DNA from 2 places in the Amycolatopsis thermalba genome. Region 2 is predicted to be linked to the other one. Evidence: riboswitches for the same ligand, from Rfam matches in the RefSeq annotation. Region 2 holds a riboswitch; the other holds the start of a gene.

Region 1 (4,130 bases), 3.6 Mb from region 2:
GTGGAGGCCGAAGAGGAGCCGGAGAAGGCCCTCGTCACCGCGGTCAAGACCTGGAAGCGCCGGTTCCTCCGGGGCTCGGTCCTGGCCCTCCTGATCAGCCTGACCGGCGGCGGCGCGGCCGCGCTGGCCATGAACAAGAGCGTGACCGTCGACGTCGACGGCCACACGCAGACCGTGCACAGCTTCGGCAAGACGGTCGGCGAGGTCCTCGAGGACGCCGGTCTCACCGTCGGTGAGCACGACGCGCTGTCCCCCTCGCCGCAGGCGCCGGTCGGTGACGGTGGCGTCATCAAGCTGGAGCGCGGCCGCAAGCTGAACCTCGTCGTCGACGGGGTCGCCCGCGAGTTGTGGGTCCGCGCGACGAGCCTCCAGGAGGCCATCACGCAGCTGGGCCTGAGCGGCCAGTTCGGCCCGGGCACCGCGTACTCGATGCCGCTGGACGCGGAGCTGCCGCTGGACGGCGCGACCGTCGAGGTCAAGACCCTCAAGAACATCACCGTGTTCGACGGCGACGCCGCCCCGCGCCAGGTGAGCACCACCGCGATCACCGCGGAGGAGTTCCTGGCCGAGCAGGGCCTGTCGCTCGGCCCGGACGACGAGATCGACGGCGGGCTCGGCCTCAAGCTGGCCAACGGCGCCGAGGTGCACATCTCCCGCACCGGCGTGTCCGTGATCAACCAGGAAGAGGAGATCGCGCCCGAGGTCCAGGAGATCAAGGACGCGACCCTCGACGCCGGTGACGAGGTCGTCCAGGACCCGGGCACCGCGGGCAAGAAGCTGGTGACCTACCGGATCACCAAGCGCAACGGCAAGGAGACCGCCCGCGAGGAGCTGTCGACCAAGGTGCTGGTCGAGGCCAAGCCGAAGATCGTCCGGGTCGGCACGAAGCAGCCGGTGATCAGCGACAGCGCCATCTGGGACGCCATCGCGAAGTGCGAGTCCGGCGGCAACTGGTCGATCAACACCGGCAACGGCTACTACGGCGGCCTGCAGTTCAACAAGAGCACGTGGGACGCCTACGGCGGCGACCAGTACGCGGCCTACCCGCACCAGGCCACGCGCGAACAGCAGATCGCGGTGGCGACCAAGGTGCGCGACGACCGCGGCGGCTACGGAGCCTGGCCGGTCTGCGGCGCCAAGGCGACCAGCTGACCCCCCGAGCAAGACCATGATGACCCCGGCCGGTGGCCGGGGTCATCTTTTTTTGCGGGTGGCCTGCCGCGAATGCGGAACTCGCGCGCGGGGACGTGGGACTCGCGGACCTGAGCGTGGGACTCGCGCGCGGGAGCGTGGGACTCGCGGTGGTGGGGGTGGGGCGGGCCAGTAGCATCACCAGACGTGACAGCACTGCTCGGACCAGCCGAGATCCGGGGCTTGGCCGCCGAGCTGGACGTCCGTCCCACGAAGAAGCTCGGCCAGAACTTCGTGCACGACCCCAACACCGTCCGCCGCATCGTCGACCTCTCCGGAGTGGGCGACGGCGATCACGTCCTCGAAGTCGGCCCGGGCCTGGGTTCGCTGACGCTCGGCCTTCTGGACTCGGGGGCCACGGTCACCGCCGTCGAGATCGACCCGGTCCTCGGGCAGCGCCTGCCGGTCACCATCACCGAGCGCGCGCCCGAAGCCGTCCCCCGGTTCACCGTCCAGATCCGGGACGCTCTCAAGCTCCGGCGCGCGGACCTGGCCCAGGAGCCCACGCACCTGGTCGCCAACCTGCCCTACAACGTCGCCGTCCCGGTGGTCCTGCACCTGCTCGCCGAGCTGCCCTCGCTGGCGCACGGCCTGGTGATGGTCCAGACCGAGGTCGCCGACCGGATGGCCGCCGGCCCGGGCAGCCGCATCTACGGCGTCCCCAGCGTGAAGCTCGCCTGGTACGGCCCGGCCCGCAAGGTCGCGCCCGTGCCCCGCGCGGTGTTCTGGCCGGTGCCCAACGTGGACTCCGCGCTCGTCGCGTTCGAGCGGTCCGCGGAACCGGTGTCGGACGCGAACCGGGACGAGGTGTTCGCCGTCGTGGACGCCGCCTTCGCCCAGCGCCGGAAGACCCTGCGCGCCGCGCTGGCGTCGTGGGCCGGTTCGGGGGAGCGGGCCGAGGCGATCCTCCGCGCGGCCGGTGTCGATCCGCGCACCCGGGGCGAGCAGCTCGGGGTAAGGGACTTCGCCAGGATCGCGGCGAGCAAGTCCTTACCACCGTTGGTGTGATCTCGCACCTGATCCGCGCCGGGGACTTGCCAAAAAGATGTGAAGTCCGTTCTACTCTTTGAGGTATCCATCCCGAGCGGCTGAGAGACCTGGCTCGCCGAAGCCGCAGCAACCACCCCACCCGGGGCAGGTGCTAACGCCAGGACCGATGGAGGATTCCTGTGTATCGCACGATGCTCACGAGGCGCCGCGTCGTCGACGAATGTCGTCGCACGGTCTGTGCGTGTCGTCGCTGACCGCTTCTGAACCACCACTTTTCCCTGTCTTCGCCTGACCGTCCGCACTGGACGGTCGCCTTGGTGTGCGGTCGGCGCGTTCGCGCCTGTTGTGCTGGAGCCATTCGTGATCACTGTCGAAAACCTGACCAAGTCCTTCCCCGGTGCCGCCAAGCCCGTCCACGCCCTGCGGGACGTGAGCGTCGAGGTGCCCGCCGGCGCCCTGTTCGGCGTCGTCGGCCCGGCCGGCTCCGGCAAGTCCACCCTGACCCGGTGCATCGCCCTGCAGGAGAAGCCCGACCGCGGTGTCGTGCGCCTGGACGGCCTGAACACCACCGGCCTCGACGGGCGGCGGCTGCGTGAGGTGCGCCGCCAGGTCGCGGTGCTGGACGCGCAGCCGGTGCTGCACGCCGAGCGCACCGTGGCCGGCAACGTCGCGGCCCCGCTGGAGCAGCTCGGCCTGGACGGTCCGCAGCGCCGCAGCCGCGTCGGCCGCCTGCTCGACCTGGCCGGCCTGACCCAGCGCGCCGCGCTGCGCCCGAGCGAGCTGACCCCGGGACAGCGCCGCCGCGTCGCGCTGGCGCGATCGCTCGCCGCCGGCCCGGCCGTGCTGCTCGCCGACGACCCGACCGCCGGTGTCGGCGCGGAGGAGACCGGCGGCGTGCTGACCGTCCTCGACCGCGCCCGCGCGGAGCTGGGCGTCACCGTGCTGCTGACCACCCAGGACGGCGCCGCGGTGCGGCGCGTCTGCGACGGGGTCGCGGCGCTGGAGGACGGGCGGCTCGTCGAGCAGGGCACCGTGCTGGAGCTGCTGGCCAACCCGGCGAGCAAGGTCGCGCAGAGCCTGCTGCCCCCGATCGACACGCCGCGCAGCCAGTCGTCGAGCTACGACCGGTCCGTCGACGTCGTGCTGATCGGCTTCGCGGCCGTCGGCGCGCTGCTGCCCGAGGCTTCCGCGCGGTTCGAGGTCGAGCTCGCCACGATCGGCGGCGGCCTGACCCGCGTCGGTGACACCCCGGTGGCCCGCTTCCGGGTCGGCGTCAACGGCAGCCAGGCCGACGCCGCGCTGGCGTGGATCGCCGACCGCGGCGCCTCCGTCGTGCACCCGAAGGAAGGCCCGAAGAGCGTCGTCGCGGCCTGATCCCGCACACGGCAGGAGGGGCGTCCCGTCCGGGACGCCCCTCCGCTCGTCTCACTTGCGGACGAGGACCCCGACCGCGATAGCGCCGAGTGCCACGATCCCCGCGGCCCAGCCGTTCGCCACGGCGTACCCGTGCACGGTCGCCGCGGGCAGGGCCAGCCCGGCGGCCGAGGCGGTCGCGCTCGCGGCGATCGTGTTCAGCGACGCCGTGCCGATCGACGCGCCGACCTGCTGGGAGGTCGTGATGAACGCCGACGCCACCCCGGAGTCCGCCGGCTCCACCCCGGCGGTCGCGATGTTCATGACCGTCGGCATCGCCAGCCCGGCGCCGGCCCCGAGCACCAGCGTCACCGGCAGGATGAGGCTCCAGTAAGACGTGTCGACCGACAACTGGGTCAGCCCGGCGAGCCCGGCCGCCATCAGCAGGAGCCCGATCACCAGCAGCGGGCGCGGCCCGGTCCGCGGGATCAGCCGCCGCGTCAGCAGGGTCGAGACCGTCACGTTGGCCGCCAGGAACGGCAGGAACGCCAGTCCGGCGCCGAGCGCGCCGAAGCCCATGATCGCCTGCAGCTGGT
Region 2 (4,130 bases):
CCGTAGGTCCACCGGGCGCCGCGGGCGACGATCTGCCGAAGCGCGGTCACCAGCCGGTCGATGTGCTCGGCCGTGGTGCCCAGCCCGAGGCTCACCCGCAGCGCCTGCTGCCCCTCCCCGCCGGTGCGCTCCACCAGCCGCCGCACCGCGATGTGCGCGCAGAACGCGCCGTCGCGCACGCCGATGCCGTACTCGGCCGACAGGACCGCCGCCACCCAGCCCGGCTCGAACCCGTCGAGCACGAAACTCACCGTGCCGACCCGCTCGGCCGCGCCGTCGAACAGCCGCAGCTCCGCCAGGTCCGGCACCGCCGCCAGCCCCCGCGTCAGCCGCTCCAGCAGCTCCCGCTCGTGCGCCACCACCGCGTCCCACGACCCGGCCAGCTCCTCGCACGCCACACCGAGCGCGTACACGCCCACGGTGTTGGGCGAACCGGCCTCGTGCCGCTCGACCCCGCTCTGCCACGCCACCCCGAGACCGTCGCCGTCGCGGCGCACGGACTTCGTCGCCCCGCCGCCGGCCAGGTACGGGTCCGCCGCGCGCAGCCAGTCGCCCCGCCCGATCAGCGCGCCCGCCCCGAACGGCGCGTACAGCTTGTGCCCGGACAGCACGACGTAGTCCACGTCCAGCTCCCGCACCGAGATCGGCCGGTGCGGAGCCAGCTGCGCGCCGTCCAGGGCGACGCGCGCGCCGTGCCGCCGGGCCACCGCCGCGATCTCGGCCACCGGCAGCAGCTCGCCGGTCACGTTCGACGCGCCGGTCACGACCACCAGCCGCGGCCCCTCCGGGCACTCCGCCAGCGCACTGTCCACAGCGGACACCGCGGCCAGGCGCGTGTTCGGCAGCGGGATCCGGCGCACGTTCGGGCCGCGCCACGGCAGCAGCGCCGCGTGGTGCTCGGTGTCGAACAGCACCACCGACGTGTGCCGGGGCAGGCTGCGGGCCAGCAGGTTCAGCGCGTCCGTGGTGTTGCGGGTGAACACGACCGCGTCCGAGGACCGCGCGCCGACGAACCGGCGCAGCACGTCACGGGTCCGCTCGTAGACCTTTGTGGACACCTGCGAGGCGAACCCCGCGCCGCGGTGCACGCTGGCGTAGTGGGGCAGGAACTCGTCCACCGCGCGCCGCACGGACTCCAGGCACGGGGCGCTGGCCGCGTGGTCGAGGTTGGCGTAGTCCAGCTCCCCGCCGGTGACCAGCGGAACGGCCGCGGCTGCGGTGACGGCGGGGGTGGTGACGCGATCGAGAGCGAGAGTCATCGGAACGGCTCCTCGGGTCCGGGGACCCGCACCGGGGTCCGCGCTTGCCCGCCGCACCTCGCGACGAGCCAGGTCCTCACCCGGGGCACCCCACCGCGGAAGGAGGGTTGCCGGCCAGCGAGCCGGGGCTTGGCGCTGGCACTCATGACCTACGCCGACACAGTAACCGATCGTCCCCGCGGCGCGCCAGCGGGTCTCACGTGCCGGACTCGCCCTTCCAGCGCGCCAGCGGCCCGGCCCGGTCCACCGCGCGGATGCGCCGCTCGGCCGCCTCCCGCGCGGACTCGGTGCTCACGATCAGGATCTGGTCCCCGCGCTGCAGCCGGTCGGTGCGCTGCGGGGTGAAGCTGCGGCCGTCGCGGACGATCAGGCTCAGCGACGCCCCGGACGGCAGCCGCAGCTCGGACAGGTACACGCCGTGCAGGCGGGAGCCGGGCTGGATCTTGACCTGGAGCAGCTCGGCCTGCAGCTCGTCCAGCGGCGCGGCGTCGACCTGGACCTCCTTCGGCTCCGCGTCCCCGGGCAGCCGGAGGATCCGCGCGAGGCGGCCCAGCGTCAGCCCCTGGACGAGGGTGAGCACGATCACGAGCACGAACACGGCGTCGACGAGCCGTTGCGCACCGGCCATCTGCTCGGACAGCGGGATCATCGCCAGCACGATCGGCACCGCGCCGCGCAGCCCCGCCCAGGACAGGAACACCTGCTCGCGCAGCGGAACGCGGAACGGCAGCTGCGTGACGAGCACCGACACCGGGCGCGCGAGCAGCAGCAGGACCGCGGCGGCGATCAGGCCGGGCACGATCGACTCCAGCAGCCGCCCGGGTGAGGCGAACAGGCCCAGCAGCACGAACAGCCCGATCTGGGCGAGCCAGCCGAGACCCTCCGCGAAGGACACCGTGTCGGACCGGTGCGGCAGCCGGGCGTTGCCGAGCACCACCGCGGCGACGTAGGTGGCCAGCAGCCCGGACGCGTGCAGCAGCTGCCCGGACGAGTAGGCCACCACGCACACCGCGACCGTCGCGAGTGGATAGAGACCGGTGGCGGGCAGCGCCGCGCGCCGCAGGGCCCAGGCCCCGGCGAAGCCGAGCACCAGGCCGAGCGCCAGGCCCGCGCCCAGTTCGTAGACCACCAGCAGCGGCAGCGACCAGTCCACCAGGGTGCCCTGGGCCAGCACGACGACCGCGATGTAGGCCGGCGCGTCGTTGATGCCGGATTCCAGTTCGAGGGCGCCCACCAGTCGTTTCGGCAGGCCCGCGCTGCGCAGCACGGAGAACACCGCGGCCGAGTCGGTGGGGGCCAGCACCGCGCCCCACAGCAGGGCGGTCCGCCAGTCCAGGCCGAGCAGCCAGTGCAGGGCGGGCCCGGTGATCGCGATGCTCAGCCCGACCGCCACTGTGGACAGTGCCACTCCCTGGCCCAGCGCGGGTTTCACCGCCGACCAGCGGGTGGTCAGGCCACCCTCGGTGAGGATCATGACCAGGGCGGCCAGGCCCAGCGCCTGGGTGAGGAACGGGTCGGAGAACTGGATGCCGAACCCGGCTTCGCCGAGCAGCACGCCGATCGCGAGGTACAGCAGCAGCGACGGCAGGCCCAGGCGGGTGGAGAAGCGGACCGCGAGGACGGCGGCCAGCAGGACGGCCGAGCCCAGCCCCAGCACGACCGGCAGCTCGCCCACCCGCACCTCCCCTGCCCGGTTTCTCCGGCTCTCAGAATAGGGAGGCCAGGCGCTCTGCCGCGCCCGGTGGGTCCCCCGGCAGCGCGACGAGCTCGTCACGCTGCCGTTCCCCTTGCCGGGCAACGAGATCACGGACACGCACGCGGAGTACCGGGGCGAGCACCGTCCGCCGCGCCGCCGACGGCAGGTGCGCAGCCGGTCACGAGGAGTACCCGGCCGCGACTCCCAGACTCGGCTCCCAGCGAAGGCCACGCGAGGCGAGGGCCGGGCCGCCGACAAGCCACACCTCACCCAGTCCCCGGGCGCTCGGCCGGTAATTCCACCCCCAGGCGCGCCAGGGGCTCCGCCGCGGCGGGCGTCACCCGCACCGCGCGGTCCGGGCGCCGCTCGAACCAGCCCTGCTCGACTCCGTGCGTGAACAGCGCCGCCGGGAGCGCGCCGCCCAGGTGGTCGCGGCGTTCGGTCCAGTCCAGGCACGCTCGCAGCAGCGGGCGCCGCCCCGTGGGGATCCGCACCCCCAGCTCACCGAGCACCTCGCGGCCGCGCGCGGTCAGCGCCAGCCCGGCACGCTCCGTGATCAGCCCGGTCCCGATCATGCCGTCCCGCAGGGCCACCCCGGCGGCCCCGGCCAGGTGGTCGTAGCAGGTGCGCGCGAACGCCAGCCGCCGGGCGCGCAGGGACCCGCGCAGGCCCGAGGTGGACCGGTGCTCGGCGTGCTGCGCCAGGTGCTCGATCAGCTCGGCCACCCGCGGGTCGGCGATCCGCACGTAGGAGTGCCGCCCCTGCTTCACGCCCGCGACGAACCCGGCCTCCCGCAGGCGGCTGACGTGCTCGCTCGCCGTCGACGGGGCGATCCCCGCCGCGCGGGCCAGCTCACCGACCGTCCACGCGCGGCCGTCGAGCAGCGCCAGGCACATCGCCGCCCGGCTCGGGTCGGCGAGCACCGCGGCCACCTCGGCCAGCGCGATCGTCTCCACACCGGCCACCGTAGCCACCGGACGCATCGGCCCGGGCCGAAACGTCAGCCCAGCGCGCCCAGGAACACCGACGACACGGTCACCGCCGGCTTCGACGAATCCGACCCGAGCAGCAGCACCGCGAACGCCACGTCGTCGCGGTACCCGGCGAACCACCCGTTGGACCGGCTGCCGTCGCCGAACTGCGCCGTGCCCGTCTTGCCGTACACGGCGCCGTTG

What was found. A riboswitch is a leader RNA that binds a small molecule or an ion and turns the genes downstream of it on or off. The one in region 2 is predicted to bind S-adenosylmethionine.
Region 1: another riboswitch for S-adenosylmethionine. It lies ahead of L1857_RS32895 (methionine ABC transporter ATP-binding protein); the one in region 2 lies ahead of L1857_RS15505 (aminotransferase class V-fold PLP-dependent enzyme).

The regions. Positions count from the first base shown of each region.
Region 1 covers NZ_CP091196.1:6,796,258-6,800,387, reverse strand. The annotation lists gene L1857_RS32905 (resuscitation-promoting factor) at 1-1,152, shown strand, start outside; gene rsmA (16S rRNA (adenine(1518)-N(6)/adenine(1519)-N(6))-dimethyltransferase RsmA) at 1,339-2,199, shown strand; SAM riboswitch class I at 2,264-2,354, shown strand; gene L1857_RS32895 (methionine ABC transporter ATP-binding protein) at 2,542-3,555, shown strand; gene L1857_RS32890 (MFS transporter) at 3,607-4,130, opposite strand, start outside.
Region 2 covers NZ_CP091196.1:3,207,107-3,211,236, reverse strand. The annotation lists gene L1857_RS15505 (aminotransferase class V-fold PLP-dependent enzyme) at 1-1,259, opposite strand, end outside; SAM riboswitch class IV at 1,295-1,409, opposite strand; gene L1857_RS15500 (potassium/proton antiporter) at 1,456-2,934, opposite strand; gene L1857_RS15495 (ArsR/SmtB family transcription factor) at 3,222-3,911, opposite strand; gene L1857_RS15490 (penicillin-binding transpeptidase domain-containing protein) at 3,956-4,130, opposite strand, start outside.